3 regions of the Pseudovibrio sp. Ad46 genome follow, and region 1 is predicted to be linked to each of the others. Evidence: predicted binding sites of a transcription regulator. Region 1 holds the regulator's gene; each other region holds the start of a gene.
What was found. The regulator PhoB, encoded in region 1, activates phosphate uptake and scavenging genes when phosphate is short. The targets are predictions, from matches to a motif close to TGTCATNNANCTGTCAT.
Positions count from the first base shown of each region.

Region 2: PsAD46_RS08135 (glycerophosphodiester phosphodiesterase family protein) is a predicted target of PhoB. The motif match lies at 6,406-6,422, and genes of this name have one in related genera.
Region 3: phnC (phosphonate ABC transporter ATP-binding protein) is a predicted target of PhoB. The motif match lies at 5,952-5,968, and genes of this name have one in related genera.

Region 1 is NZ_LMCG01000040.1:361,162-371,184, forward strand. It holds gene pstC (phosphate ABC transporter permease subunit PstC) at 66-1,454, shown strand; gene pstA (phosphate ABC transporter permease PstA) at 1,447-3,294, shown strand; gene pstB (phosphate ABC transporter ATP-binding protein PstB) at 3,347-4,150, shown strand; gene phoU (phosphate signaling complex protein PhoU) at 4,184-4,888, shown strand; gene phoB (phosphate regulon transcriptional regulator PhoB) at 4,962-5,657, shown strand; gene PsAD46_RS08650 (GNAT family N-acetyltransferase) at 5,735-6,199, shown strand; gene PsAD46_RS08655 (GcrA family cell cycle regulator) at 6,299-6,859, opposite strand; gene PsAD46_RS08660 (aspartate aminotransferase family protein) at 7,663-8,865, shown strand; gene argF (ornithine carbamoyltransferase) at 8,862-9,800, shown strand; gene PsAD46_RS08670 (Hsp33 family molecular chaperone) at 9,867-10,023, shown strand, end outside.
Region 2 is NZ_LMCG01000040.1:249,065-259,087, forward strand. It holds gene PsAD46_RS08115 (HAD family hydrolase) at 1-340, shown strand, start outside; gene tyrS (tyrosine--tRNA ligase) at 574-1,845, shown strand; gene PsAD46_RS27625 (cytidine deaminase) at 1,942-2,283, opposite strand; gene PsAD46_RS08125 (hypothetical protein) at 2,392-3,243, opposite strand; gene PsAD46_RS08130 (site-specific DNA-methyltransferase) at 3,453-4,550, opposite strand; gene PsAD46_RS08135 (glycerophosphodiester phosphodiesterase family protein) at 4,974-6,194, opposite strand; gene PsAD46_RS08140 (AMP nucleosidase) at 6,499-7,977, shown strand; gene mutY (A/G-specific adenine glycosylase) at 8,042-9,094, opposite strand; gene PsAD46_RS08150 (DciA family protein) at 9,232-9,768, shown strand; gene PsAD46_RS08155 (hypothetical protein) at 9,804-10,023, opposite strand, start outside.
Region 3 is NZ_LMCG01000072.1:154,093-164,115, reverse strand. It holds gene malF (maltose ABC transporter permease MalF) at 1-737, shown strand, start outside; gene malG (maltose ABC transporter permease MalG) at 734-1,624, shown strand; gene PsAD46_RS20425 (DUF302 domain-containing protein) at 2,059-2,451, shown strand; gene PsAD46_RS20420 (bifunctional aconitate hydratase 2/2-methylisocitrate dehydratase) at 2,927-5,713, shown strand; gene phnC (phosphonate ABC transporter ATP-binding protein) at 6,112-6,957, shown strand; gene phnD (phosphonate ABC transporter substrate-binding protein) at 6,998-7,924, shown strand; gene phnE (phosphonate ABC transporter, permease protein PhnE) at 8,020-8,895, shown strand; gene phnE (phosphonate ABC transporter, permease protein PhnE) at 8,907-10,023, shown strand, end outside.

The DNA of each region.
Region 1 (10,023 bases):
GCATGTCCAGCTGACCGCTTTCCTGCATCCTCCAAAAATTAAAGCCAGATAAGGCGAAACAACAAATGTTCTGGACTTACGCTGCCCTTCTTCTACTGGTCTTCGTAACCGCGAATGTCTACGGGCGTTTCCGGGCGATGCAGGTTGCTGGTCATCAGCTCTCTGCACTGCATTCCCGTCCAAGCTACCATGGTGGATACCTGGCCATTCTGGCCGCTCTTCCAGCATTTGTCCTTTTGATTGCATGGGCAGTCGTTGAGCCGCGCTTGCTTGATACAATGGTGATCAGCGCAAAGGCCGAGATTGTCGAAGGGCTGTCCAAAGCAGAACTTCAGGCATTTCTGCGGGACGCACGCGCCATCGCATTTGGCGGCATCGTGGCCTTCTCTGATGCCGGCAAAGAGCAGGCGGCAGAAGTGTTCAGCTCGCTCGCACAAACATCATTCATTCTTAAAACAACGCTGATCATCGCCCTGGTTGCTGGTGGTCTGTGGTACGGCAATCGCACCATCACACCGACAATGCGAGCCCGTCATTTTGTAGAGCGCACCGTCATGGGATTGCTGATCCTGTGCTCCGCTGTCGCGATCTTCACCACCATCGGCATCATTCTCTCGCTTATCTTCGAAAGCTTGATGTTCTTCCGCCAGATCCCAATTCTGGATTTCGTCTTCGGCACTCACTGGAGCCCGCAAAGCGCCTTTGAAGGGGCAGGGGCCGAGCACGGCGAAGCCAATACTGAAATCTTCGGTGCAATCCCGCTTCTGGTTGGCACCATGCTGATCACAGCAATTGCTATTTTCGTAGCCGCGCCCGTTGGTCTGCTCTCAGCAATTTACCTCTCCGATTATGCAAGCACGCCAGTGCGTGCCATTGCAAAGCCGGTTCTTGAAATTCTGGCTGGCATTCCAACCGTGGTCTACGGCTTCTTCGCGGCGCTGACTGTGGCACCCTTTATCCGTGGCTGGGGCGAAAGCATCGGCCTGTCAGTCAGTTCAGAATCTGCGCTGGCAGCTGGCCTTGTCATGGGCATTATGATCATTCCGTTCGTCTCCTCCCTTTCTGACGATGTGATCAACGCGGTGCCGCAGTCACTGCGCGATGGCTCTGCCGGTCTTGGTGCCACCAAGTCGGAAACAATCCGCCGGGTTGTTCTGCCAGCCGCTCTTCCGGGCATCGTGTCCGCTCTGATCCTCGCCATCTCCCGCGCCATTGGTGAAACCATGATCGTGGTGATGGCTGCAGGGCTTGCCGCAAACATAACGGCAAACCCGCTGGAGGCTGTAACAACCGTGACCGTGCAAATCGTCACCTTGCTGGTCGGTGACCAGGAATTCGACAGCGCGAAAACACTCGCTGCATTTGCACTTGGTCTTCTCCTCTTCTGCATCACACTTGCTCTGAACATCTTCGCTCTGCGCGTCGTGAAGAAATATAGGGAACAGTATGATTGATATCGCTCAGGACATTGCCGGTTCTGCCATTGGCGGGCGTGTCAAAGGCATTCCTTCCGGCGTCCATACGACAGACGAAGCTCGCAAGCGCCTGAAAAAGCGCTACAGCATGGAAGCGCGCTTCAAGGCTTACGGCATGGGTGCCATCGCACTGGCCGCAACATTTCTGGTTCTGTTGCTCTTCACAATTGTCGGCTCAGGCTTGCCTGCCTTCACTTACAACTACGTAAGTGTACCGCTCAATCTGAGCGCAGAAAAGGTCGATCCTGCCAATCCGGCGGGCGCAAGCTACAACAAGATCATTCGCGACGGACTGAAGGCTGAATTGCCATTCGCTTCTGACCGGAAAAACCGCCGTGTGCTCTATTCTCTGGTGTCCTCCGGTGCCAATGTCACGCTGCAAAAGCAAGCAATAGCCGATCCATCCATGCTGGGTGAGACTGGCCCGGTTGCGATCCCGCTCTCTGATTTTGCCGATCTTTATGTCAAGGGCCTGATCACAAAGAAAACCGAGATCGCCACCTCAAGCGCAGCAACAGTTTCCGGCACGGACGGTCAGGTGACCATCAGTGCGCAGAAGCCTGAGTTTGAGCAGATCCTTGCGGCGTTGAAGACCTATTATGATCGTGAAATCGAACTGCTGACAGGCAAGATCGAAGCGCGTGGCCGATCAGAAATCAGCGTGAAAACCAAGATCGCAGGCTTGGAGACCCGCTTGGCCAATGAGAAAGATCCTCTTGTTGCACAGCGCCTGACCTCTGAGGTCGAAGGTAACAAAGCTGCTCTGGTCAAGATCATGAGCGCTCTGGAGAAACAAAAAGCTGAGCTGGTTACTCTGCATGGCCATCTTGCCAACATTGGCACGGGCGGCACACTCAACGCCAACATGCCAAGCTTCTTCGTAGAGGTGAACGGCGGAACCATTAAAGCAGAAAAGGTAACACCGACCAGCGTCACCGGAACAGCCTTTATTCCGCTGTCTACGGATGCTGCCGTGCCTGCTGGCCAGTGGGGCATTGAAGAGCTGGAAACGCCAGAATCTTTCCGCAAATTCTCAGATAAAGAGATCGCCTACACCGACTATCTGGTCTCCAAAGGCACAGTTGCAAACGAGTGGAACTCTATCTTCTTCAAGTCCGGCGCAAGCCGTGAACCGGAGATGGCAGGCATTTGGGGCGCAGCCGTTGGTTCCTTCTGGACCATGCTCGTCACACTGTCCCTCTCGTTCCCAATTGGTGTGTCCGCTGCAATCTATCTGGAAGAGTTCGCACCAAAGAACCGCTGGACACATCTGATTGAGGTGAACATCAACAACTTGGCTGCCGTGCCGTCCATTGTGTTTGGTTTGCTTGGTCTGGCGGTGTTCCTCAACGTCTTCGGTCTGCCGAGATCGGCGCCGGTCGTCGGCGGTATGGTGCTGGCGCTCATGACCCTGCCAACCATCATCATCGCCTCCCGTGCAGCGCTTCAGGCCGTGCCACCAAGCATCCGCGAAGCCGCACTCGGCGTCGGGGCGTCCCGCTTGCAGGCTGTGTTCCATCATGTGCTGCCACTGGCAATGCCGGGCATCCTGACCGGAACCATCATCGGCATGGCGCAGGCCCTGGGTGAGACCGCACCACTTCTCATGATCGGTATGGTGGCCTTCATTGTAGACATCCCGGCAAGTCCGGTTGATCCCTCTACTGTGCTGCCCGTGCAGATCTTCATGTGGGCAGACTTCCCGGAGCCTGCCTTCCAGCAGAAAACCTCTGCCGCGATCATGGTGCTGCTCGGCTTCCTGATCTCGATGAATGCAATCGCAATCGTCCTTCGTAAACGTTTTGAGCGCCGCTGGTGATTTGAAAGGCAAGATCATGGCATTGGAAATGACCACAGACACCGAGAGTGCAATGGATACAACAATGAGCGCCCCTCCAGCCGTTTCAGCTGAAGGCGAAACACTCAAGATGCGTGGCCGCGATGTAAAAGTGTTTTACGGCGACAAGCAGGCCCTTCATGGTGTTGATCTGGATGTCCGCAAAAATCAGGTGACCGCGCTGATCGGCCCGTCCGGTTGCGGCAAGTCCACCTTCCTGCGCTGCCTGAACCGCATGAACGACACCATCGATATCTGTCGCGTGCAAGGAGACATTCTCCTGGACAATGACGATGTCTACGACCCGCGCATTGATGTGGTGGAACTGCGGGCCCGTGTTGGCATGGTGTTCCAGAAGCCCAACCCGTTCCCGAAATCAATCTTCGAGAACGTGGCCTACGGCCCACGCATCCACGGTCTGGCACAAGGCAAGTCAGATCTGGAAGATATCGTCGCAAGTTCCCTGCAGCGTGCAGGTTTGTTTGAAGAAGTGAAAGACCGTCTGGACGAGCCAGGCACAGGCCTTTCCGGTGGTCAGCAGCAGCGCTTGTGCATCGCGCGCGCAATCGCTGTGTCTCCGGAAGTGATCCTGATGGATGAGCCATGTTCTGCGCTCGACCCGATTGCCACCGCGAAAGTGGAAGAGCTGATGGACGAACTGCGCCAGAACTACACCATCGTCATCGTAACCCATTCCATGCAGCAGGCCGCACGTGTATCCCAGCGCACCGCGTTCTTCCATCTGGGTAATCTGGTGGAAGAGGGGCTGACCAACGACATCTTCACCAACCCAAAAGACCAGCGCACGCAGGATTACATCACAGGCCGTTTTGGTTAAAAATAAAAGAGCGATACTCTAAGGAGATATCCGATGAAAGATCATATTGTCTCTTCCTTCAATGAAGAGCTGAAAGAACTGGCTGGACGTGTCGTTGAAATGGGCGGACTGGCAGAAACCCTTGTTCACGACGCTGTCACCGCACTGCTGAGACAGGACCGCGAACTGGCAACCCGCACCATCGCCGCCGATCAGCGACTGGACAACATGCAGGCCGAGCTGGAAGAGCTGTGCATCTCCGTGATCGCACGCCGCCAGCCAATGGCAAGCGATTTGCGCGACATCATCGCCGCCATGCGCATCTCCAACGACCTGGAGCGCGTTGGCGACATGGCCAAGAACATCGGCAAGCGAACACTGGCGATTGAATCTGAGTTCAACAACAAGCAGCTCGCTGTGGGTGTTGAGCACATGTCTGATCTGGCACTTGAACAGCTCAAAGCCGTTCTGGACGCCTACACCTCTGGTGACCTTGAAGTTGTCCAGCGCGTACATGTTCGCGATGACGAAGTGGATGCGCTTTACACCAGCCTGTTCCGTCAGCTGCTCACCTACATGATGGAAGACCCGCGCTCCATCACCATGTGCGCACACCTGTTGTTCTGCGCAAAGAATATTGAGCGCATCGGTGATCATGCAACCAATATCGCAGAAAACATCTACTACATGATCTCCGGAAGCCACCTTCCAACAGATCGTCCAAAGACGGACGAACTGGCGCAGAGTACAACCGTGTAGACCGAATTCACTTATAACGAGCAGAACACACGCAATTGCTTTATAAGAGAAGGTGCAAAGAGAGCACTTTAATATGCCTAAGATACTGATTGTAGAAGACGAAGAACCGTTAAGCCTGCTGCTGCGCTATAACCTTGAAGCAGAGGGCTACACTGTTGACGTGTGCGCAAGAGGAGATGAGGCGGAAGTCCTGCTGCAGGAAAGCCAGCCGGACCTCCTGCTGCTGGACTGGATGCTTCCGGGCCTCTCTGGCATCGAGCTCTGCCGTCGTTTGCGGGCACGCTCAGAAACCGAGCGCATGCCGATTATCATGCTCACAGCGCGCGGCGAAGAATCCGAGCGCATCCGCGGTCTGGCAACCGGGGCCGACGATTACGTCGTCAAACCGTTCTCCGTTCCGGAACTTATGGCCCGTGTTCGTGCGATCTTCCGCCGTGCATTGCCAGAAGTTGTTTCCACAATGCTTAAGTCTGGCGACATCGAGCTCGACCGCGAAACCCACCGCGTGCGCAGAACAGGCCGCGAAATACACCTCGGCCCCACAGAATACCGCCTGCTGGAGTTCCTCATGAGCGCACCGGGCCGCGTTTACTCCCGTGAACAGCTGTTGGACGGTGTCTGGGGCCATGATGTTTACGTAGATGAGCGCACCGTGGACGTCCACGTAGGCCGCCTGCGCAAAGCCATCAACAAAGGACGCATGAAAGACCCGATCCGCACCGTTCGCGGTGCCGGATACGCTTTCAACGACCAGTTCGCTGTTGGGTAATTGATCTCTGCTATATGCGCATTGTGAAACTGCATCTCCCTTCCAGAGGTGCAGACCAAAAACAATGCGGATAACAAATGATAATCAAGACGGTTGATCGAGCGACCGCTCATATCTACGACAATCTCTGTCAGGCCTATGAGGCAGAGTTCTCACCTCTCACACACAAACATCCAAATGCGGATGGAGTGTTTGCCAAAGACACGCTCCTTGAAGGCAACATCACCGGCTATCTGGCTTTAAATGATGATATCCCCGCCGGGTTAGCTGCAATCAAGCGGCAAGATCATCACGACTTTGAAGTCTGCGAGTTTTACGTGGTGCCAGTGTTCCGCAGACATAAACTGGGACAGCGTTTTGCCGCTGCGTTGTTTGATCAAATGCCCGGTCACTGGCAGATCAAGCAGATTGAAGGCGCTGATCAGGCCATTGCCTTTTGGCGTTCCGTTATCAACACCTACACCTCAGGTCAGTTTTTGGAAGAAAACTATACGGACCCATATTGGGGTGCCGTCACCCGCCAAACCTTTAAAACACACTAGTTCTCAGGCCAGAGCGACAAGCGCCAGATCAGAACGGCAGCCAAACAGCAAAAAGCCGGGCTTTAGACCCGGCTCAATACGTTGCTTTTTCAGCTCAGATTAGCTTGCGCGGCGGTTGCGGCGGTCGCTGACGGGCTGATAGGCAATGCTGCGGTGATGCGCACAATAAGGTGTGCCTGCATCTGACTGGCGCCCACAGAAATAGAAGTCGTCAGAACTCGGATCACCAATCGGCCACTTACAGGTGCGCTCATTCAAAGTCAGGATGGAGGCGCGCTCTGAAACCGGAATAAAGAGATCGGAGGTTGGGACTGGAGAAATTTCTGGTTGTATAGCTTCAATCGGTTCAACTTTAAGGGCGTTGGCACCGGCTATCGTTGGTTGAATTTGTCGAGGACTTGGAGAAGGCGCAACAGCTGCAATCGCTTCAGCCACTGTTGGTTTGGTTGAGGTGACGACCCTTGCCGCTGGGGCAGGTGCCTTTCTCGTTTTGGTTGCACCACCTCCCGATTTGGCGCGACCTGAAAGACCAAGGCGATGAACCTTACCAATCACCGCATTACGGGTCACATTGCCAAGTTCCCCCGCGATTTGACTGGCGCTTAACCCGTCTGCCCAAAGTTTGGTTAGTAACTCTACACGTTCTGCTGTCCAGCTCATTAAAGGGCCCCGTCTTCCTTCAGTGGCGCGCAAAACAGCATTCGCTCAGTTCGGACGCATCCGAAAGTGCCGCTTACCTGAGCGTGTGTGCTTGCAGCGTTCAGTAACTACGAGATGGTGTATAACTCTTGTCACACAGTACTATATGGGCGTTGATGCGAGCAATAACCTCAAAGAATTGAGGTGGGGAAGACTCTGGTTTTCCCCAGAATTGCCGTACTACTACTTACCTATAACAGCCTTCTTGTGGTGGGAGAAGATTATCAATCTAAAGAATAGGAGCTGTTTGTTAAACCAAGTTCCACCGCATTCTTTCCAACACAAAGTAAGAGCTGATAGCGTTACCCCGTTGATATTTAATACATATATTTACCACTGAAAAACAACTAGTAAAAAACACTAGTAAACTACAAATTGCATAACACAAGAACTAAGCGCACTCCTCTCTCATATGCCGTAGTACACGCTAGAGGTGTATTGAATAAACCTTAAGAACCGTGGAAAAAAACTGGTCATAGAGCATGGGATTTAATCTCTACTCTATCCTCTAAAAATGCCACAATGCATGCTTCTTCCGGTAGTAGCCTGTTTAAGCTGCACCAGAGGGAGAGACACAAGGCTGGCAGCCAATTCCTGAACGGGAGTAAGGTATTGCTGGCAATACGTGTTATTGACTGCCCTGAGGGAACCCGGTTTATATGTCGCTTCTCTTAGTTTCAAAACGCCACACGGCGTTTTTTTGTTTTTGTAGCAACCAGGACTTTTGAGCATATCGAGAAAGCTCAATCCATGAGGAGTAAGAAATGACGACTTCGTCGCTAATGCAGACTTATGCACGCTCAGACCTCGCGTTCGAGCGTGGGGAAGGTGTCTGGCTGATTGCGGCTGATGGTCGACGATACATGGATTGTGCCTCGGGTATTGCCGTCTCCGGCTTGGGTCATGCACACCCAAAGCTCGTTGAGGCGCTGAAGTCTCAGGCTGAAAAGCTGTGGCACGTCACCAATCTCTATACAATTCCAGAGGGTGAGAAGCTTGCAAAGCTGCTGACAGACAACACCTTTGCTGATGTTGTGTTCTTCACCAACTCCGGGACGGAAGCAACCGAAGGGGCCATGAAGGCCGCACGGCGCTATCACTTTGCCAAGGGCAACCCGGAAAAGAACCGCATCATCACCTTTGAAAATGCGTTCCACGGCAGAACCATGGCAGCGCTCGCCGCTGGTGGCCAGCAAAAGTACCTCGAAGGCTTCGGCCCTGCGCCAGAAGGGTTCGATCAGGTGCCCGCTGGTGATCTGGACGCGGTTAAAAAGATGGTTGGACCGGAAACTGCTGCCATCATGCTGGAGCCGGTTCAGGGTGAAGGTGGTATCCGCACCATGGACCCGGCCTTCCTGAAAGGTCTGCGCCAGATCTGTGATGAGAATGACTTGTTGCTGATCTACGATGAGATCCAGACAGGCGTTGGCAGAACCGGCAAACTCTTTGCCCATGAGTGGGCAGGCGTTGCACCGGATCTGATGGCGATTGCAAAAGGCATCGGTGGCGGCTTCCCAATGGGGGCGTTCCTCGCAACCAATGAAGCGGCCAGCGGCATGGTTCCGGGCGTTCACGGCACCACATTCGGCGGCAACCCGCTGGCGATGGCTGTTGGGAATGCTGTCCTGGAAACGGTTCTGGAACCGGGTTTTCTGGAAGCTGTGCAGGAAAAAGGCTTGCAGCTGAAGCAGAAGCTGGCCTGCGCTGTTGATCAGCACAGTGATGTGTTTGAGCTGGTGCGTGGTGAAGGCCTGATGCTTGGCTTGAAGTGCAAAGTGCCGAACACGCAAGTTCTGGCACACATGCGCAACAACGGCCTGCTGCCAGTTGGTGCCGGAGACAACGTGCTCCGTATTATGCCGCCAATGATCATTACCGCTGAAGAAATTGACATGCTCGTCCAAAAAATCGAAGCCGCTGCTGCGGATGTGGAAACCGAGCTGAAAACTGCCGAGACTGCCAAATGACCACTATGACAAAACCACAGCACTTTCTCGATATCAGTGATTTTTCCGGTGATGACCTTCGCCAGATTATGCAAGTCTCTAATCAGATCAAAGCCACCCGCAATGGTGTTCATCGCGGGCAGGGGCCGTTGGCAGGCAAAGTGCTCGCCATGGTCTTTGAGCAGCCTTCCACCAGAACCCGCATCTCCTTTGATGTTGGCATGCGGGAACTTGGCGGCGAAACCCTGATGCTGACAGGCGCAGAGATGCAGCTTGGCCGCGGCGAGTCTATTCCAGATACCGCTCGCGTATTGTCCCGCTTCGTGGACATGATCATGATCCGTATGCTGGACCATGATGCTGTGAGAGAACTGGCAGAGTACGCTACCGTGCCGGTCATCAACGGCCTGACTAAGGTTTCGCATCCTTGTCAGATCATGGCCGACATCATGACATTCGAAGAACACCGCGGAAGCATTAAGGGTAAAACCGTTTCCTGGGTGGGCGATAGCAACAACGTTCTTTACTCTTGGATCGAAGCGGCAGCAAAGTTTGACTTCAAAATTAACGTCGCCGCACCAAATGAACTGACAGTACCTCTTGAATGGATCGAAAAGGCCTATACATCCGGTGCTGAACTCGTCGTGACAGATGACCCGTTTGCTGCTGTGAAAAACAGTGATTGTGTTATCACCGATTGCTGGGTGTCCATGGGAGATGACGAAGCACAAACGCGTCATAACCTGCTGGCTCCTTATCAGGTCAATGAACGCCTGATGAGCGAAGCCAACGATTCATCTTTGTTTATGCACTGCCTGCCTGCGCATCGTGGGGAAGAAGTGACAAATGAGGTAATCGACGGCCCGCATTCTGTGGTATTCGACGAGGCAGAAAACCGACTCCACGCCCAAAAAGGCATTATGGCGTGGTGCATGGGTGCTTTGCCTGAAGGATAAAGCATATCGCTGAAAAGTGGTTTTCCGGTTTTCAGACAAAGATATGTGCAAGGATAAAAGAATAAGATGACAAATACACCTGCTCAACCGACCGCCGCTGGCGTTGACGCTGTTGTTCCTTTTGCTGTTGAAGCATTGGACGTTCGCGGTCGGGTTATCAATATGGGGCCGGTGCTGAACTCTATGCTGGCGCGGCACAAGTACCCTGCGCCAGTCAACAAGC
Region 2 (10,023 bases), 110 kb from region 1:
ACATACCCTCAAGCTCACAAATCTATATGATCGGTTTGAGAATAAATATTTCTCGGCTGATCTTGTTGAAAAGGGCAAGCCAGCGCCAGATGTGTTCCTGAAAGCAGCAAGCGAGATGGGCGTCGCTCCCGAAAAATGCGTTGTTGTTGAAGACAGCCACCTCGGCTTGCAAGCTGCCCGGGCAGCAGGCATGACGGCCCTCGGCTTCACCGGAGCCTCCCACGGCAATGCAGATTTACACAGCCGTCTTGAACAGCAAAACCCAATGGCAATCTTTAATGATATGAAAGAGTTAGCCAATCTCATCAAAAAGCTGAATATGCTCAAAAGTACAGCTTGAGGAGCGCCGAGCAGCACAAACTGCCAAAACTTTCTTGACAGGGCAGTGCCGTTGCGGTCATACACTTGGACATGAGCAAGAACCTGACCATCATTTCTGCGGTTTATTATTATGCGCCCGACATATCGGCGGCCGCGTTCCTATAAACTCATGTAAAATTGAGGTCAGAACCAAAAGCCGCCGCGTAGGCGGCTTTCGTGTTTTAGCTCTCCTGCGCGGCGAAGGAGAGCATTATGAAACATACCGTTGTAGACACCACCCGCTGCTTCCGCCCAAAATCTGAAGCCCTTCAACTGTTGATCGATCGCGGTTTCCTGCATCAATGCACGGATCTGGAAGCGCTGGACGAAAAACTCCAAGCAGGCCCCATCACAGCATACGCTGGGTTTGATGCAACCGCCGACAGCTTGCATGTCGGCCACCTGCTGCCATTAATGGCCATGCGCTGGTTGCAGAAAACCGGACACAAACCAATCCTGTTGGTGGGCGGCGGTACCACGCGCGTAGGCGACCCAAGCTTCCGCTCCGAAAGCCGACCACTGCTGGATGATACCCAGATAGAACACAATCTCGCAGGTATCCGCGCAACTGTAGAGCGCCTCTTCGACTTGTCTGAAGGGCAGGGCCAAATCGTCAACAACGCTGAATGGTTGGATGAATTCCGCTTCCTCGAGTTCCTGCGGGACTTCGGCACGCACTTCACCGTCAACCGTATGATGACCTTCGACAGCGTCCGCTCCCGCCTTGAGGCACAACAACCACTTTCCGTGCTCGAGTTCTGCTACATGATGCTGCAAGCCGTTGACTTCGTTGAGCTCAACCAGCGCTTCGACTGCACATTGCAGATTGGCGGTTCTGATCAATGGGGCAACATCGTCAATGGTGTGGACCTTGGCCGCCGTTCCGGCAGCCAGCTTTTCGGCTTCACACTGCCACTGCTGACAACAGCCTCGGGCAGCAAAATGGGCAAAACTGCAGAAGGCGCGGTGTGGCTCAACCCATCCCGCCTGTCCAGCTTCGGCTTCTGGCAGTTCTGGCGCAATGCGGATGATGCTGATGTACCTCGGCTACTGAAACTCTTCACCGATCTGCCACTGGGCGAAATTGACCGCCTGTCTTCCTTACAAGGGCAGGAGCTGAATGAGGCCAAGAAGATCCTGGCAACACAAGTCACCGGCATCGTCCACGGTCTGGCCGCAGCAGAAGCAGCCCTTCAGCAGGGAGAAGCTCTGTTCAGTGGTCAGGAAGACTTCTCTCAGCCAACCCACGAGCTACCTCTATCCCTCCTTGCCAAACCACTCGGCCTCCTAGACCTACTGGTAAAAACCGGCTTCGCCACCACCAACAGCGAAGCCCGCCGCCTCATCCGCGGAGGTGCCGTCCGCCTGAATACATCCATCGTCCTGGAAGAAACCCGGGTGATTTCAGAAGGCGACCTGAAACCGGGTGAAAGGCTGACCCTAGCGGTTGGGAAGCGTCGTAAGGCATTGGTGGAGTTCGTGTAATTAAGCAGAAGGTGGCGGTCAGTCCAGAACTGGCCGCTTCTATGCAGGCTACAAGACCTCACCATTCACGATTGACCAGTGATGAGGTTGAAGTTCTCATAGGTTCTTAAAGATCAGCTTGTTATCACTATTGGAAACTGCTGCCTTCACATCCCCACCCCAATGCACCAACCGCTCCTGACAAATACCGCAGGGTGTTAATATAACAAAGGGGCTGTTCTCATCATCCCGGCAGATACACAGGGAATGGGTTACAACTTCATCCAGCTTATGCGCTTCCAGAATTGCACCTACTTCCATGCAAAGGGATAGGCCATCATTCTTGGTATCTGGTGCAATGCTGGTTAGAATTTTACCGCTCTCGGTTCTTAAAGATGCTGCCCCACCCCAACCATTAGGATAACGATGCTCAATCAGCAGCTTAGCTGCATCAAACAGAGTTTACTCAATAATCATATCTCGAAGTATTACACCCTAAAAGAGTCTTGTACATCGAAGAAAGGCGGCTCTGCCCCGTCCGAGAAATTGACAGGGCAGAGACCAGTACTATTCGATATCAAAATCTAAAATAGCCTGTTTGATTGCCTCAAACTGAGTTTGAGTGTTGTTCCCACAACTGGAGCGTTCCATAAACTTGTTCCCGGGAACCACTGCTGCTTTCAAGCCGTTACATGTTACCGGCATGGTCTGAGAGAAGTTTCCGAGGCCAAAGAGGTGGAGCAGGAGTGATGACCCCAGAGTGACCGTGTTGCGCTCATAATAATAAGCAAGGAAATCACTTGGCAGGATGTAATGTCCCCAGTGAATGAGTTTGCCATCTGTCGGTAGCTTGTCATCTTGCACGTTGCTTGTTTCGGTATCTACCACGCGGATCGGGCAATACATTTGGCCGCTATCGGTTTCCACGAGTGCCCAGAAAGTCCCTGCAACATCATCACTGACTACCTGAACAATTTCTTTCAGCTCAGAGAATGCGTCCGTGGTGGTTCCATTATTGAAGTCAGACACCTGCTGTTTGGTGACAGATTGAGTTGAGAGGTCTCTCAATATTGGAGAAATTTCTTTAGCACTGCTGCCCAGATACTCGACAAAACTTTGGTCTTCCCTAAATGAGTTTTGCGCAATCTTTGATTTCGAAACATCGGGATTTTCGCAGTAGATAAAATATGAGCGCTGGCTTTTCTCATAAGCAACAAAACCGCCGCTATGGAATGGGCGATAGCGAAGTGTTTTTGAATCTGTCATTGGGCCAATGTACAGACTGGGCATCTGTGGTGTGGTTGCGCTGATGTTCTTCAGATCAGCTTTGTCTTCGGTTTTTGTAAGACCTAAAGAGCCGAACATAACATTTTTGGGCTGTATCAGGCTCAGGCTAGAATTTGTTTGCTCAGTGGACATTTGCTTCTCTCGTTGTTGTTTTGATTGCACTGAGAAGACGAGGCTGCTGACATCCTGTGAGAGGGCATAAGCGCTAGGTTTTAGCCAAAGTAAACAAACCACAAAAAAAGCCCCCGCCTAGAAAGGCAGGGGCCAAGTCATATGGATATGAAGCAGGGACAAACCCTGTAAACCGTGGGGCGAGGTCGCCACACGAACTGTGTAAGACGCTACTTAGGCATTTGCGAGCGGACGACTTCCCGAAGGGCGTCAACCGGCTCAAGAGCCTTGCCACGTTTAATGTGCCAGAAGGTCCAGCCATTACAGGCTTGCTGACCCTGAACGAGCGCACCCACCTTATGGATGGATCCTGAATGCTCGCCGCAGATCAAGGAACCATCGGCGCGAACCGTAGCCTTGAAGCGTCCACGGGCATCGGTCAGTTCCGCGCCCGGTGTCAATAATCCTGTCTCCAACAAATTGCCAAACGGAACCCGTGGAAGGGAGCGTTTGCCTTGTGTCATCGCCAGAAAATCATCGTTGGCAGGTGTAACCCGGTCAATCCGTTCGGAAGCGGCTTTAATGTAAGAGTCTTCACGCTCACATCCCACAAAGTGGCGGCCAAGCTTCTTGGCAACAGCACCAGTGGTGCCTGTGCCAAAGAATGGATCAAGGATCACATCGCCCTGGTTTGAAGTGGAGAGCAGCACGCGATAAAGCAGGCTCTCCGGCTTCTGAGTTGGATGCACTTTGTCGCCGTTGTCGTCCTTCAGGCGTTCATGACCAGTGCAGATAGGCAGCACCCAGTCAGACCGCATCTGAAGGTCGTCGTTAAACGTCTTCATCGCATCGTAGTTAAAGGTCGGCTTGCTCTCTTGTGAAGGGCAGGCCCAGATGAGCGTCTCATGAGCATTAGTAAAACGTTTGCCACGGAAGTTCGGCATCGGGTTTGTTTTCAGCCAAACCACATCATTGTTGATCCAGAACCCAAGGTCCTGCATCACCGCACCAACGCGGAAAATGTTGTGATAAGAGCCAATAACCCAGATGGACCCGTTTGGCTTTAACACGCGGCGAACCGCCTGCAGCCAAGCACGAGTGAACTCATCATAAGCTTTAAAGCTGGAGAACTGATCCCAGTGATCATCGCAGGCATCTACCTTCGAATGATCAGGCCTGTGCAGATCTCCGCCCAGCTGTAGGTTATAAGGGGGATCGGCGAAAACCACATCCACGCTGTTGTCAGGAAGCTTGTTCAAAGCCTCAACACAGTCGCCCTTAATAATTGTATCAAGCCAATCTGGCTTGGTGGAAATGTGGGGTGCCATCAAGGACACCCCTTCTTTACGCTGTACTCTCATTGCGACGCAACACCTCACGCAATTCATGAGTGCTATGGTTACCCACTATGGTAAACCAGAGGTTAATAGTGGATATCTTTTATTCTTTTAGAATCAACGCTTTATTTACAGATTCGAATATTCGTCTCGAAGTTAACTCCCATTAATATTCGACCGCGGATTCCCTTGGGGTAGAGGTTTATGAGGAGTTAAAATGGCGAAAATAGAGACTCTAAATATTTTTTTGAGAGTCAAGCTTTTTTGCTGGCTAAAAAGAACAAGGTAAACGCACTGCGGGGACAGCGGGTAAATCGGTTAACGAGTGTGGCAGGGCTTACGCTGCGGACAGTTTAAAAAAAGCGCGCCATGTAAGGCGCGCTTCCAAAATGCAAATCAGTGCAGGAGAGGGGCTTACTCAATCCCCATGCAGTTGGCGTAAAAAGTCACTGTCGCTGGCCAGTCAGAAAACACACCGCTCACTTTCACATCCTGTGCCAGCACATCCAGCAGCTCATAAACGCTGCCTTCGCTGGCGATCGCATCATTGATGCTGCGATAGTACCAGCCGCCTTTGTTATGAGAGAGCAGCCCAGAGCGCTCCAGCGTCCAGGTGAAGATCTTGATGCCAGCCTCATTCGCAGCCTTTGCATAAGCAGATGGCACGATCTTCCCGTTATCCAGAGTGACAAGCATCCAAAGAGGAGGGGAGATATAGTTCACACCCATCTCTTTCAGCTCAGCCATGGACGGCTTGAAGCTGGTTGGATCGGATGTGTCAAAGCCCTGCATACGGAAGCGTCCATCAAGGAACACGGCCTGCTTGCCAAACTCAGGCTCATTCTTGATCCAGTACAGCACATCATCCAAAAAGAAGGACTGAGGATAAACGTCAGAGGCCGGAACACCAGCTGCTTTATATTCATCAATCAGCTTCTGAGCGAAATCTTCCTGAGTGAACCCATCAAATGGCATTTTCACACTTGGGCGCTTCAACTCCGGCGTAAACTTAACGCCCTGTTCTTTGAAGAGCTCAATGGACTGAGCATGGGTCATCAAAGTGCCACCAGCACCAGCTGCCGCATAAAGGTCTGTGCGCCAGTCAGCTGTGCCTTTCAGGAAGTCCTCAACCGTTGTTGCAGCTGGATTAGAGGCGTCCATCTTGCCGGTGAGACCTTGGAACTCCGCCAATGTGATCTCAGAGGTTCTGCACTCCGCCGCTGCCTTCTCGTCATTGGTAGCAGCAGTAAACGGAGCAACACACGTGCTGGCCAGATCAGTCGCGAGGATATCTGTCGTTGTCGCCAGATCATTTTGAGAATGACGGCAGACCAGCTCTTTGTCCTTGGTGAAGGTAACATCGCATTCCTGCACCCCCGCACCCATCACAGCCGCGGCTTGATAAGACTCTAACGTATGCTCAGGAAACTGCAGGGGAGCCCCACGGTGCCCGATCGTGAAACTGGAAGCCTTTGCAGGATTGCCGATGCAGGCGCGCAACTTATCCTTCAACGGGCTCTCTTGCATCTGCTCAACGAGAAAAGCAGGCCGTGGCCCCAACTGGGCAGCTTGTGCGCTCACAGTAAGGCAGGTGCCAGCCACCAAACCAAGCGCAGCAGTACGAACAAAGTGCATAAAAAGATCCCTCCCGATCATCTGAAGCGTAGTCCTGCAAAGTGCCTCTAGAACTCGCCCATGCAATTTTCGGGATAGTTTTACAGAATAAACTGAAGGAGATAAGGGTAAATATGTAGCTATGAATCTCAATTCTGTGTGCAGAGATGAAACTGACGCTGCGTGAAAATATCCTCACTCACTAAAAAATAAACCATATTTGTCCGCAGTTTGTCTTGACCCTGTCGTAAACATCCCTCAGATATATAGTGACACGAAAGAGGAGAAACCGAACGTGTCGACTATATCCGATAGCGACGTTGTGATGGAAAGCCGTTCCATCCGTACGCCTGAGACAATTCCCCCACAATCCTTTAAAGATGCCAGTGAAGCTGTTGCGCACCTGATCTATCTGTTTGATCGGGCGACTGACTTTCTACGTGAGAATTTTAAAGAGGCTGCACAGGGCAGCATGTCGGAAACCAGGGTCAGAGCATTTTACCCGGAACTGCGATTTGAAGTTTCCAGCCACATCCGCGTTGATACGCGCCTGTCCTATGGCTTTGTGGCAAGGCCTGGCAAATACAAAACCACAGTCACCCGGCCAGATCTTTTTAAGAACTACCTGGAACATCAGATTGATCTCCTGATCAAAAACCACGGTCTTGAAGTGGTGATCGCTGAAAGTGATCAGCCGATCCCGCTGCACTTTGCCTTTTATGATGGCGCACACGTGGAAGGCGCTTTGCCATCCAGCGAAGAGCGCCCGTTGCGTGATGTGTTTGATGTGCCGGATCTTGCCGTCATGGATGATGCCATCTCCAATGGCACCTACCGTTCGAAAGATGGCTTTGAGCCGCTGGCGCCGTTTACGGCTCCGCGCGTGGATTATTCCCTGCATCGTTTGCAGCACTACACCGCAACCGCGCCGCGCTATTTCCAGAACTTCGTGCTCTTCACAAACTATCAGTTCTACATTGATGGCTTTGCGCAGATGGCAAAAGAGCTGATCAATGATCCGGAGAGCGGATATGTAGCCTTTGTCGAGCCAGGTAATCTCATCACCTACGCAGGTGATAAAGAACCGCGCGAAGGTGTGGCCCCGCCGCGCCTGCCACAAATGCCAGCCTATCACCTGCTGCGAGAAGATAACTCCGGTATCACCATGGTGAACATCGGTGTTGGCCCGTCCAATGCAAAAACCATCACCGACCACATTGCAGTGCTTCGCCCACATGCCTGGTTGATGCTCGGCCACTGCGCTGGGCTCAGAAGCAGCCAGCAGCTCGGTGATTACGTACTGGCTCATGGTTATGTGCGTGAAGACAAGGTGCTGGATGCTGACCTGCCAACATGGGTTCCAATCCCGCCACTGGCAGAAGTGCAGGTCGCGCTGGAAGATGCCGTTGAAAAGACCACCGGTTACAGCGGCTATGACCTGAAGCGTGTGATGCGCACAGGAACCGTAGCCTCCATCGATAACCGCAACTGGGAACTGCGCGACCACCGCGAGCCGGTGCAGCGTTTCTCTCAGTCCCGTGCGATCGCGCTGGATATGGAATCTGCAACCATCGCTGCCAACGGTTTCCGCTTCCGCGTTCCTTATGGAACCTTGCTCTGCGTATCAGACAAGCCGCTGCATGGGGAATTGAAGCTGCCCGGCATGGCGACAGACTTCTACCGGACGCAAGTGAACCAGCATCTGGAAATTGGTGTGAAGACCATGGAGGTCCTGAGGGAAATGCCGTTGGAACGGCTCCACTCTCGCAAACTCCGCAGCTTCATGGAAACCGCATTCCAATAAGCACTGATCAGCATTTGTAGAAACAAGAAAAGCCGGGCTCCAGACCCGGCTTTTTGCTGCGCACTTAAATCACGCCGCCGGCCTTCAGCGCTTTCATCATCACTGTTGGCAGGGCTTCTCCCTCAAGCTCATCTGGTGCTGACCACCAATAGCCGTCAGGCTCGTCATAATGTGCTGGTGCCTGTGCCTGCCAGACGCTCATTTCCAGATGGAAATGCGTGAAAGTGTGCTTCACATCCTTCGGCGTACGCACCCAGTCCGCAGTGATCGGAGCATGTGAGAGGTCTTCCATCGCTGCATTATCTGCCCAATGCGTGGTGATGGGCTCACTCATGCCAGCAAGCAGTCCTTTATCTTCGCGTTTGCGCAAAAGAATGCGGCCACGTGCATCGCTGAGCAGAAAGGCCATACCGCGTCGTGTCGGTTTCACCTTCTTGGGGGCTTTGCGTGGCAGCGTGTCCGCAATGCCTTGCCTGCGACCCTCACAAACATCCATCCACGGGCAGATGCCACAGGCCGGAGACTTCGGTGTACAGATTGTGGCGCCAAGGTCCATGATGGCCTGCGCAAAATCGCCGGGGCGATCATGCGGCGTCACTTCAGCCATCAAGGGCTTCACTTCAGCTTTTAGAGCAGGGAGCTCTGTCAGCAATGCATGGCGGCGGGACAGAACCCTCTCCACATTGCCATCAACCACAGCAGCATGGCGCCCAAAGGCTATCGTGGAGATTGCAGCAGCCGTGTAAGGACCGATGCCCGGGAGCTTTAAAAGCCGCTCTTCTTCCTCAGGAAAACGCCCATTGTGATGCAATTGGACAAATTTTGCACACTTATACAGATTTCTTGCACGGGAATAATAACCAAGCCCAGCCCACGCTTTTAGGATGTCTTCTTCCTCCGCATTGGCCATATCAGCAAGTGTTGGCCATGTCTTTATGAAGAGATTGAAGTAGTTTTTCACTGCCGCAACAGTAGTCTGCTGAAGCATGATTTCTGAGAGCCAGACATGGTAAGGGTCTGGTTTTACACCGGAAAGTATATCAGCAGGAGCTGTTCGCCATGGCAGTTGGCGAGAATTTCTGTCATACCAGTAAAGAACAACTAGATTATCTTGCATGGTTTTGTGGGTTAACCTTGGTTTTGATCCCTAAATAATTGGGGTTCCCTTGGTAATTCATGGTACCGCGGAAAACGGGACTGAATTAAGACTAATATAAAGCAATGGTCATATATGTGCCTTAATCTAATGGCGTGATGAAGACGATGAAAGCAACTGCGCAAAATCGGGTTTCCAGGAGATCAAGCCATCAGCTAAACGAGCTGATTGGTAAGACCATGCACCCTGTCGCGCGCAAGCGCGGATTTGCCAGTGCCGACCTTCTCACCGCCTGGCCAGAACTTGTCGGCAAGAAGTATCACGGAAAAGTACAGCCCGGTAGGCTTGTTTGGCCAAGAGCCAAAAGCTCTGAAGGAGAGCCGGTTGCAGAACCTGCAACACTTCTTGTTCATGCGGATGGCTCCACTGCTTTGTTCTTCACGCATGAAGCTCCACAACTGCGAGATCGGATAAACGCCTTTTTAGGCTGGAATGCGGTTGGCCGCATCAAGGTTGTGCAGCGTCCGGCGCTCAGAACCAAAAAGATCACACCAAAACCGCTTCGTGAGCTGTCAGAAATTGAAAACCGCCGCATCGAGCAGAAGGTTGCGTCAGTCTCTGATGAACGGTTGAAGAATGCGCTGGAAAAGCTCGGCAAGAACCTCATTGCCCGCACACCTGCAAGCAACTCCTGATCCATCCTTAAAGACCTGCAGTTCTGAATGAGTGATTACTGGCTGACCACCAGATCATGACCCTTTGCGGTATATCCCAGCAAAAGGTCAGGGCGCTCCATCAAAAGATAGGCTGTCGTTGTTTCCTGCGCATTCCGCAGCTCAATGGTATCACCATTCACCGCCCACGCCGTCACGCTGCTCAGCTCTTCATTGGTGCAGCCGCTTGTTGCTGCATGTCCGTTTGGAAAACTGCTGGTCACCGCTGGTGTCACA
Region 3 (10,023 bases), on a different contig from region 1:
GTGCCCCCATGTTCTCTATCTTTCTCTGGACCTGCCTGTTCGCACTGCTTTCAGTGGGTTTGACGTTTATTTTAGGCTTGGCGCTGGCCGTTACTTTGCAATGGCCCCACCTTCGCGGCAAAGCAGTTTACCGCATTCTTTTAATACTTCCCTATGCAGTTCCAGCCTTCATTTCGATCCTGATTTTCCGTGGTCTGTTCAACCAAAACTTTGGTGAGATCAACATGATCCTGAATGGGCTCTTTGGTATCCGCCCAAGTTGGATGACAGATGGAGGCATGGCGAGAACAATGCTCGTGATCGTGAATGTCTGGCTTGGCTATCCTTATATGATGCTGCTCTCGATGGGCTTTTTGCAGTCTGTACCAGAAGATCACAAAAAGGCTGCAACACTTGAAGGAGCAAGTGCCCTTCTAATTTTCCGCAAAATTACATTCCCGCAAATTCTCCCGCCTTTCCTTCCGCTTTTAGTCGCAAGCTTTGCCTTTAACTTTAACAATATCGTGCTTGTTCTTCTCCTGACACGCGGACTGCCAGACATTCCGGGCACGATCATTCCTGCAGGTCAGACGGACATTCTTGGATCGTTTACCTACCGCATCGCTTTCCAAAATGCCGGTCAGGAATACGGCTTAGCAGGGGCAATTACACTTATCATCTTTGTTATTGTTGCCGCATTGGCCTACGCCAACTTCGTTGCCATGCGTCGCCAAGCAGCTAAGAGGGCAGCGTCATGATCGTAGAGCACCCAAGAAGACTTCAGTTGCAGAAAGTCTTTGCTCATGCATTTCTTTTGAGTTTTCTGGCTCTTATCCTCTTTCCCTTCTTAATGGTCATATCAATTAGCTTTCGTGAAGGGAACTTCACAACAGGTTCGATCATTCCAGAAAGCTTGACGCTGGAACACTGGGCACTAGCGCTGGGGTTGGATTACACGCGAACAGATGGAAAAGTGGTTGAGCCTGCATTTCCAGTTTTACTATGGATGTGGAACTCAATCAAAATCGGGTTAGTCGCATCTATCGGCGTAGTCACTCTTTCTACGATTTCAGCTTACGCTTTCAGCCGCATTCGGTTTAGAGGTGCGGGGGTAATGCTGGATTCCATGCTGATCATTCAGATGTTTCCAACCACACTGGCATTGGTAGCTCTCTTCGCAATCTTTGATGGCCTCGGAGAAGTATCGCCCGTGCTCGGTATCGATAGTCATTGGTCGTTGGGTTTGGTTTATCTGTCAGGGATTACACTACATGTTTGGACCATTAAGGGTTACTTCGATAATCTGGACCCAGCCATGGACAAGGCAGCGCAGGTTGACGGCGCTACCCCCTGGCAAACCTTCCGCTTCATCTTCCTGCCATTGGCAGTCCCAATCATCGCTGTCGTCTTTGTCCTGTCGTTCATTGGCATAATCAACGACTACCCCTTGGCATCTATTCTGCTGCGCTCTGAAGAGAACCTGACACTCGCTGTGGGATCACGCCTTTATCTTAATGAGTTCAAATACCTCTGGGGAGACTTCGCCGCCGCCGCCATCTTATCAGGCCTCCCAATCACTGTCGTCTTCATGATAGCCCAAAAATACCTCGTCGCAGGCCTAGGTGATGGCGCGGTCAAAGGATAGGTGATGCTGCCTTCAAAGCAAAACGTTGACCTCGGTGAGGCAAGCAGTGGTTGACTAGCAAAGTGAGATACTGAGAGTATGATGGTCGTTGAATGTCTGCTCTTGGTCATATGTGCCATGCCAAATGCGCAGAAGCTGTAAGCTTCGATCACACTGTTACTCGGCTAACCTTCAGTCCGCAGTTGCAGCACGCTCCATCCCACACCCATCAGTCTATCAGACACGATCATGTGAAAATAATTTATATGTAGCTAGAATATTTCCATAGTTAAATAATCAAACTCCGGTAGGGGAAGGGCTTGGTTATCTAAGTCGGGCTTCTGGCGTATTTGGCTATATGTTCCTCGAAGCCGGATTAATTTCACAAGAAGGATAGTGATTTGCGTAGTTTGTTTCTGGCTTCAGCGCTAATACTTGGGAGTTTGTATCCCGTCATGGCTCAAGATATTATCAAGGTCGATACCAATAAAGCAGTGCAAGAGACTATGGATGCTCTGGAGGCTACTGCCAGGAAAGCAGGTGCAACAATATTTGCTCGTGTTGACCATGCTGCGGGAGCTGAAAAAGTTGGCATGTCCATTCCGGCGAACCAGTTGCTGATTTTCGGTAATCCGGTACTTGGTACACCTGCGATGGAGATCGACCCACGGGCAGGCCTGTATCTGCCACTTAAAGTGCAGGTCTATGAGGATTCTGAGGGGCAGGTCTGGTTGGCTTATGAAGATCCGAAAGAAACAATGAAGGATCTGGATAATGTCGATAAGTCTCCGGTAATCGAAAAAATGCGCGGTGTTTTGGCGAAGCTGACCTCCAAGGCTGCCAAGTAGTCGAATTCGATACCAGATCAAGAATTTCAGTCTGCTCAGGGTCTTTAAAAGGGCTCTGGGCTTTTTTAAATATGGGTGGTGCTTTTTTGCGGCGTGGGGCGAGGTCCATTTTAGCCTCCTTACCCGGTTTTGAGCGCGGCAAATTGTGCGGTGATGAAGTCCGCAGGGATGCTGTGTTTTGCCTCAATTACTGTCTGTTCAAGGGCTAGGGCGATGAAGAGTAGGGTGGCGGCAAAGCCTGCCAGAATGAGCCTCTCGCAGAATTTATTGTTCTGGGGCTGCGTGGATAGATAAGCTTGTTAGTGATGCGGGTGGGGTTGGAGCTCTGCAACTGCTGGAAACATCTTGCATGCCAATGTCATTTGGTATACGACCGCATACAACAAACTTGGACCGGTTTGCCAGAGATGGTTTTGACATAGAGTTCAGGATACACCAAACATAAATCGTCTAACACAAATGCGTCGGAATAATCATGAGCTTGTACACTGACTACTTGAATGAGATTGACACTCGAAAAGCCGAGGGTTTGAACCCCAAGCCGATTGAAGATGGCGCACTTGTGAATGAGATCATTTCGCAGATTAAAGATCTCAAGAACGAACACAGAGACGGTTCCCTTAAATTCTTTATCTACAACACCTTGCCAGGCACAACCAGCGCAGCTGGCGAAAAGGCGAAGTTTTTGAAAGAGATCATTCTTGGCGACTCTGTTGTTGAGGAAATTTCTCAGTCCTTCGCTTTTGAACTGCTGTCTCACATGAAGGGTGGCCCTTCTGTTGAGGTTCTTCTTGACCTGGCGCTTAGCGATGACGCGTCTGTTGCGCAACAGGCTGCCGATGTCCTTAAAACCCAGGTGTTCCTGTATGAGGCAGACACCGAGCGTTTGAAGGCAGCTTTTGCAGCAGGTAATGCGATTGCAAAAGACATTCTGGAAAGCTACGCAAAGGCTGAGTTCTTCACAAAGCTTCCTGACGTAGACGAAGAAATCAAAGTCGTGACCTTCATCGCAGGTGAAGGCGATATCTCAACCGACCTTCTTTCTCCTGGCAATCAGGCACACTCCCGTTCTGACCGTGAACTGCACGGCAAGTGCATGATCTCACCTGAAGCGCAGGCGGAAATTCAGGAACTGCAGAAAGCAAATCCTGATGCGCGCGTGATGCTGATTGCTGAAAAAGGCACCATGGGCGTTGGCTCCTCCCGTATGTCTGGCGTAAACAACGTTGCGCTGTGGGCTGGTAAACAGGCAAGCCCATATGTTCCTTTCGTGAACATTGCGCCGATTGTTGCTGGCACCAACGGCATTTCTCCAATCTTCCTGACCACTGTTGGCGTGACCGGTGGTATCGGGCTTGACCTGAAAAACTGGGTTAAGAAACAGGACGCTGATGGCAACACCGTTCTGGATGGAAATGGTGATCCTGTTCTTGAGCAGACCTACTCAGTTGAGACTGGTAAGGTGCTCACCATCAACACTAAAACCAAGAAGCTTTATGACGGTGATAAAGAGCTGGTTGATGTTTCTTCCGCGTTCACACCTCAAAAAGTTGAGTTTATGAAAGCTGGCGGCTCCTATGCTGTTGTGTTTGGTAAAAAGCTGCAGACTTTTGCATCTGAAACACTTGGCATTGAACTGAAGTCCGCTTTTGCTCCGGCCAAAGAGATCTCTCATGAAGGTCAGGGCCTGACTGCTGTTGAGAAGATCTTCAACCGCAATGCTGTTGGCGCAACTCCGGGTGCAACTCTGCATGCTGGTTCTGACGTTCGTGTGAAAGTGAATATCGTTGGTTCTCAGGACACCACTGGTCTGATGACCTCACAGGAACTGGAGTCCATGGCGGCAACCGTCATTTCTCCAACTGTTGATGGTGCTTACCAGTCCGGTTGTCACACTGCATCTGTTTGGGATTTGAAAGCGCAGGCTAACATTCCAAAACTCATGAAGTTCATGAACAAGTTTGGCCTGATCACCGCGCGCGATCCAAAAGGCGTCTACCACGCCATGACAGACGTGATCCATAAGGTGCTGAACGACATCACCATTGACGACTGGGCGATCATTATCGGTGGCGACAGCCACACCCGTATGTCTAAGGGTGTTGCGTTTGGTGCAGATTCTGGCACCGTGGCGCTGGCACTGGCAACTGGTGAAGCCACCATGCCGATCCCTGAATCTGTGAAGGTGACTTTCAAAGGCACCATGAAAAACCACATGGATTTCCGCGATGTGGTGCATGCAACACAGTCTCAGATGCTGAAGCAGTTTGGCGATAACGTGTTCCAGGGCCGCATTATTGAGGTTCACATCGGAACTTTGCTTGCTGACCAGGCGTTCACGTTCACTGACTGGACTGCTGAGATGAAGGCAAAAGCTTCCATCTGTATCTCTCAGGATGACACTCTGGTTCAATCACTTGAGATTGCGAAGAGCCGCATTCAGATTATGATCGACAAAGGTATGGAAAATGATGCCAAAGTTCTTCAAGGCCTGATCGATAAAGCAGACAAGCGCATTGCAGAAATCAAGTCTGGCGAGAAAGCTGCGCTGACACCTGATGACAACGCGAAGTACTTTGCTGAAGTTGTTGTCGATCTGGATCAGATTGATGAACCAATGATAGCTGATCCTGACGTGAACAATGATGACGTTTCCAAGCGTTACACCCACGACACCATCCGTCCTGTTTCCTACTACGGTGGTGACAAGAAGGTTGATCTGGGCTTCGTTGGTTCCTGCATGGTGCACAAAGGCGACATGAAGATTGTTGCTCAGATGCTCAAGAACCTTGAGAAAGACGGCGGTAAGGTCGAGTTCAATGCTCCGCTTGTTGTTGCAGCGCCAACCTACAACATTATTGATGAGCTGAAGGCAGAAGGTGACTGGGAAATTTTGCAGAAGTACTCCGGTTTCGAATTCGATGATGCACTGCCAAAAGCAACAGCACGTACCGAATACGAAAACATTATGTACCTGGAGCGTCCTGGCTGTAACCTTTGCATGGGTAACCAGGAGAAGGCTGCTAAGGGGGATACCGTTCTGGCAACCTCTACCCGCCTGTTCCAGGGCCGTGTGGTAGAAGATTCCTCTGAGAAAAAGGGTGAATCCCTGCTGGCGTCCACTCCGGTTGTTGTTCTTTCCGCAATCCTCGGCAGAACTCCAAACATGGATGAGTACAAGGCAGCAGTGGAAGGCATCGACCTCACTAAGTTCGCCCCACCACTCCAGAAACCTGCTGCTGCGAAGTCAGTTCACTTCTAGGGTCTAATCGCAGGATAGCGGCCTTAGACCTAGCAGCTGGCAAACAGCACTAATTTATATTCGAATGGGCGGTACCTAACAGTACCGCCCATTTGCTTTTTTAATGTCGATGCTTTCAGAAGTTAGGTGCTCAGCCCTACTGAGCATTCAGAGTGCTTAGCGTTCAATCGACGGTTTTTGATTCCCTGAAAAGCAGAGTTTCGATACCTTGGTTTGAAAGCCGGTTGGTTTTTCCTTCTGTCATAGAAACGTAATGTAATGCTCGTTTTGCCAGCTATGTGGGGGAGGTGGGGTGTGACGGTTTTTTGACGGGGTTGCTTTGTGAGTGAGCGTCATTTCGCTGTAACAATCGCGTGTGCCTAGTACGTTAAATTTTAACAGGTACCGGGGTTGGACTCTTGATCCAGTTTGAAAGCGTTAGAAAAGAATTTGGCGCGCATGTTGCTGTCAAAGGGGCGAGTTTCATTGTTGAGAAGCCTCAGATGATCGGCATTATTGGTCGTTCTGGTGCGGGTAAATCCACGTTGCTGCGGATGATCAACAGACTTACCCCGGCAACCGATGGGCGTGTCCTTGTTGATGGTGTTGATGTGCTTGCTTTACAGGGGACGTATAAGCGCCGCTGGCAGCGTGATTGCGCGATGATCTTTCAGCAGTTCAACCTGGTTCCTCGCCTTGATGTTTTAACCAACGTTATGTTGGGGCGTTTGAATGCACACGGAACAGTTTCAAGCATGCTCAAGCTGTTCACTCGTGAAGAGCGGGTTCAGGCTCTGTTGAAACTTGAAAGACTTGGTATTGCTGAAACGGCTTTGAAAAGGGCCGAAAATCTTTCTGGTGGTCAGCAACAGCGTGTTGCGATTGCTCGTGCTCTTATGCAGGAACCGAAAATGCTTTTGGCCGATGAGCCGATTGCTTCGCTGGATCCGATGAATGCGCAGGTGGTGATGGACGCTCTTAAGGCGATCAACACGGAAGATGGCCTGACAGTTATTTGTAATCTCCATACTCTTGATACTGCTCGAAACTACTGCGACCGCGTGATTGGTATGCGCGATGGTGAGATTGTTTTTGATGGGAAACCGGATGAGCTATCGACCGCAGTGGCCCGTGAGATCTACGGTGCTGACGACAGTTTTGAGGAGGGGATGACCTCAACTTCTCTTGGTAGCGAAGGTGCAAAAATCGCTGCCCTGGAACTGGCGAAAGGTGATGCTTCGCCTGTCGTCTCTGCTGCTGAATAGCAGCGGTTTTAGATTTTTATTCTGATATTGGAGTGCTCTGATGAAAATCATTGGTAAAGTTGCTGCAGCTCTTGCTGTTAGCACGACCCTTCTTGCTGCGCCTATGGCTCTGGCTGAAGAGAAAATCACTGAATTCCGCATTGGTATTCTTGGTGGTGAAAACGAAGCGGACCGCCTTCGTTCCAATCAATGTCTGGTTGATCGCTTTGAAAAGCTGCTGGGTGTTCCGGTTAAGCTTTTCCCAGCTGCTGATTATGCTGGCACTATTGAAGGCCTGAAGGGTGGTAACCTGGATTATGCCGAGCTTGGCGCTTCCGGTTACTCCGCTGTTTATCTGTCAGCTCCTGATGCTGTTGAGCCAGTGCTGACCACCAAGCAGACAGATGGCGCAACAGGCTATTATTCTGTTTTGGTTGCTCGTGCGGATTCTGGCATTGAAACGCTGGAAGACATGAAGGGCAAGCGCATGGGCTTTGCTGACCCTAACTCCACCTCCGGTTATCTGGTTCCTTCTGTTGCGTTTGACGATATGGGCCTGAACCTGAAAGAGTACTTTGCCTCTACGCAGTTCTCTGGTGGACACGAGCAGAACGTTCTTGCTGTTTTGAATGGCGATGTTGACGGTGGCGTCACCTGGGCATCTGGCGTTGGCGAATGGGAAGAGGGCTACACCTCTGGTAATCTGCGTAAGATGGTAGATAAAGGCATGGTTGATATGTCTGATCTGGTTCAGGTCTGGCAGTCTCCGCTGATCCCTAATGGTCCGCTTGTTGTACGTAAGTCGCTTCCATCTGACGTAAAGCAGAAGGTTGTTGCCTCGTTGAAGTCCATGGTGACTGATAACACCGAGTGCTTCTACTCCGCACAGGGTGGTGAGTACGCTGACTTCGTGGAAGTGAACCACGACTTCTACAAGACCATTGTTGAAGCGCGTCGCCGTAAGATTGAAGCAAAAAAAGCTAACTAATTCTCAGAGTAATAAAGGGGCGCGGATCTGACTGCGCCCTTTCTTTATGGGGGCCGTGGTGGCTCTCATCATTTCCCTGTTTGGAGGATGTTGAAGTGGCCGCTCATCTGGCGCTTGCCGAAGCTTCCCGTCTGGCCGAGATTTCTCAGGCCTATGAGCGTGTTGCCCGGCGCCGAACGCTATATACTCTTTCTCTGCTCGGCCTTTGTGTCCTGAGCATCTTCGGTGGCTTGTTTGTTGCGGACCAAGCAAATTCTGGTGGCTTTTGGACAGGCTTGGGTAAATTCTTTGATTATCCGGCTGAGTTGTTCATTGGTGCTTATGAGGAAGGGCTGATTGGGCTCTTCGCACTTGTTCTTCAATATCTTCCGTACCTAATCGAGACCGTCAACATCGCTTTGGTCTCAACTCTTCTGGCATTTTTTCTGGGCGGGGCGCTGAGTTTTGTTGCGAGCCGTAACTTGATGAGCAATCGGCTTGCCGTTGCAGCGATGCGCCGGGTGATGGATATTTTTCGCGCGTTTCCAGAGATTGTGATTGCGCTGTTGCTGGTTCTGATTTTTGGGCCAAGTCCGGTTGCAGCTGTGATTGCGGTGACAACGCATACAATTGGTGCACTCGCCAAACAGTTTTCTGAGGTGAATGAGAACTGTGACCTGAAGGCTGCTGAAGGCATTCGCAGTGTAGGTGGCAACTGGTTAGAGCAAATTCGCTTTGGCATTCTGCCTCAGGTGCTTCCGAATTTTTTGTCTTACACGCTGCTTCGGTTGGAAGTGAACGTACGGGCCTCTGCGATCCTTGGGTTTGTCGGGGCTGGTGGTCTTGGTGCTGAGTTGAAGATGGTTGTCGATTGGAACTATGGAGCTGACATTCTTGTCATCATTTTCATGCTGGTTCTTTCAATCACGTCCATCGATTACCTCAGCGGCTGGATGCGACAAAAACTTATTGGTCAGACGGGGCAAGTTTGATGGAGCGTTCTATGACAGATATTAGTGCCTTGCGTGGGACGTCGCATCATGAAGAGCAACGGTTGGACGAGCAGTATCCCGGTGTTCTCGGGCTGGATTTGAAAAAGCGCTTGCTTGGGCCGGTGCTGTCGCTGTTGGTTGTTGTTTATTTGGCTCTCTGCTTTTTCGCGTTTGATGTTCCGGGCGTGATGGAGAAGGCTCGTGGGGACATGGCTCAACTGTTTGCACTGGATGCTTATGCCCACAAGGTGCATGCAAAGTATCAGTTCAAGAAGGCTGATCAGGGATTTGTTGTCAGTCTGGAGGGCAACAGACGGGCTATATATAAAGAGCAGCCAGATTGGATTGAGCAATCACGTGGGCAATCCTCCATTCTGCTCGGTGAAGATGGGGTGCTTCACTTTGCAGATGATGTGGTGACTTACACTCATCCAGAGTTTGGTGAGCCTTTTACATTCAAGGTTGGAGATGGGGTTCCGCAGTTTATTGGTGGAGCTGAAGCTGACTGGCTCAAGGTCTCGAAAACCCAGGTTAATGCGCGGCCCTCTTTATATACACGTATCTGGCTGACAAAGAGCAAAGTTGAGGTGCATCGCTATTTCGTTGGGTGGGAGAACTTCTGGTTTGACTTTGACAGCAAGCTGAACGGACTGAGTGCTGGTCAGCTGATGTCGCTGGCGTTCTCTTCGGAAAGACTGGATCCTGATGTTTCCAACCTGCGCTTTATGTTCAATGAGTTTTGGATGAACAGCGAGTGGCAGCATGGGGAGGTTTATTTCGCATTGCTGCAAACTCTCATCATGGCCGTGGTCGGTACCTTGATTGCGGGTATTCTAGCATTGCCGCTTGCGTTTGCTGCTGCTGCGAATGTTAATCCGGTGAGGTTGGCGCGAACAGGCGTGCGCCGGTTCTTCGATTTCCTACGCGGGGTCGATATGCTTATCTGGTCGCTCATCTTTATACGGGCGTTCGGGCTTGGGCCGCTCTCCGGGATTTTTGCGATCTTCTTTACCGATACGGGTACTTTCGGCAAGCTGTTCTCTGAGGCGATTGAGAATGCAGATAAGAAACAGGCGGAAGGCGTGCAAGCAACGGGAGCTTCTCCGGTTCAGAAATACCGGTTCGGGC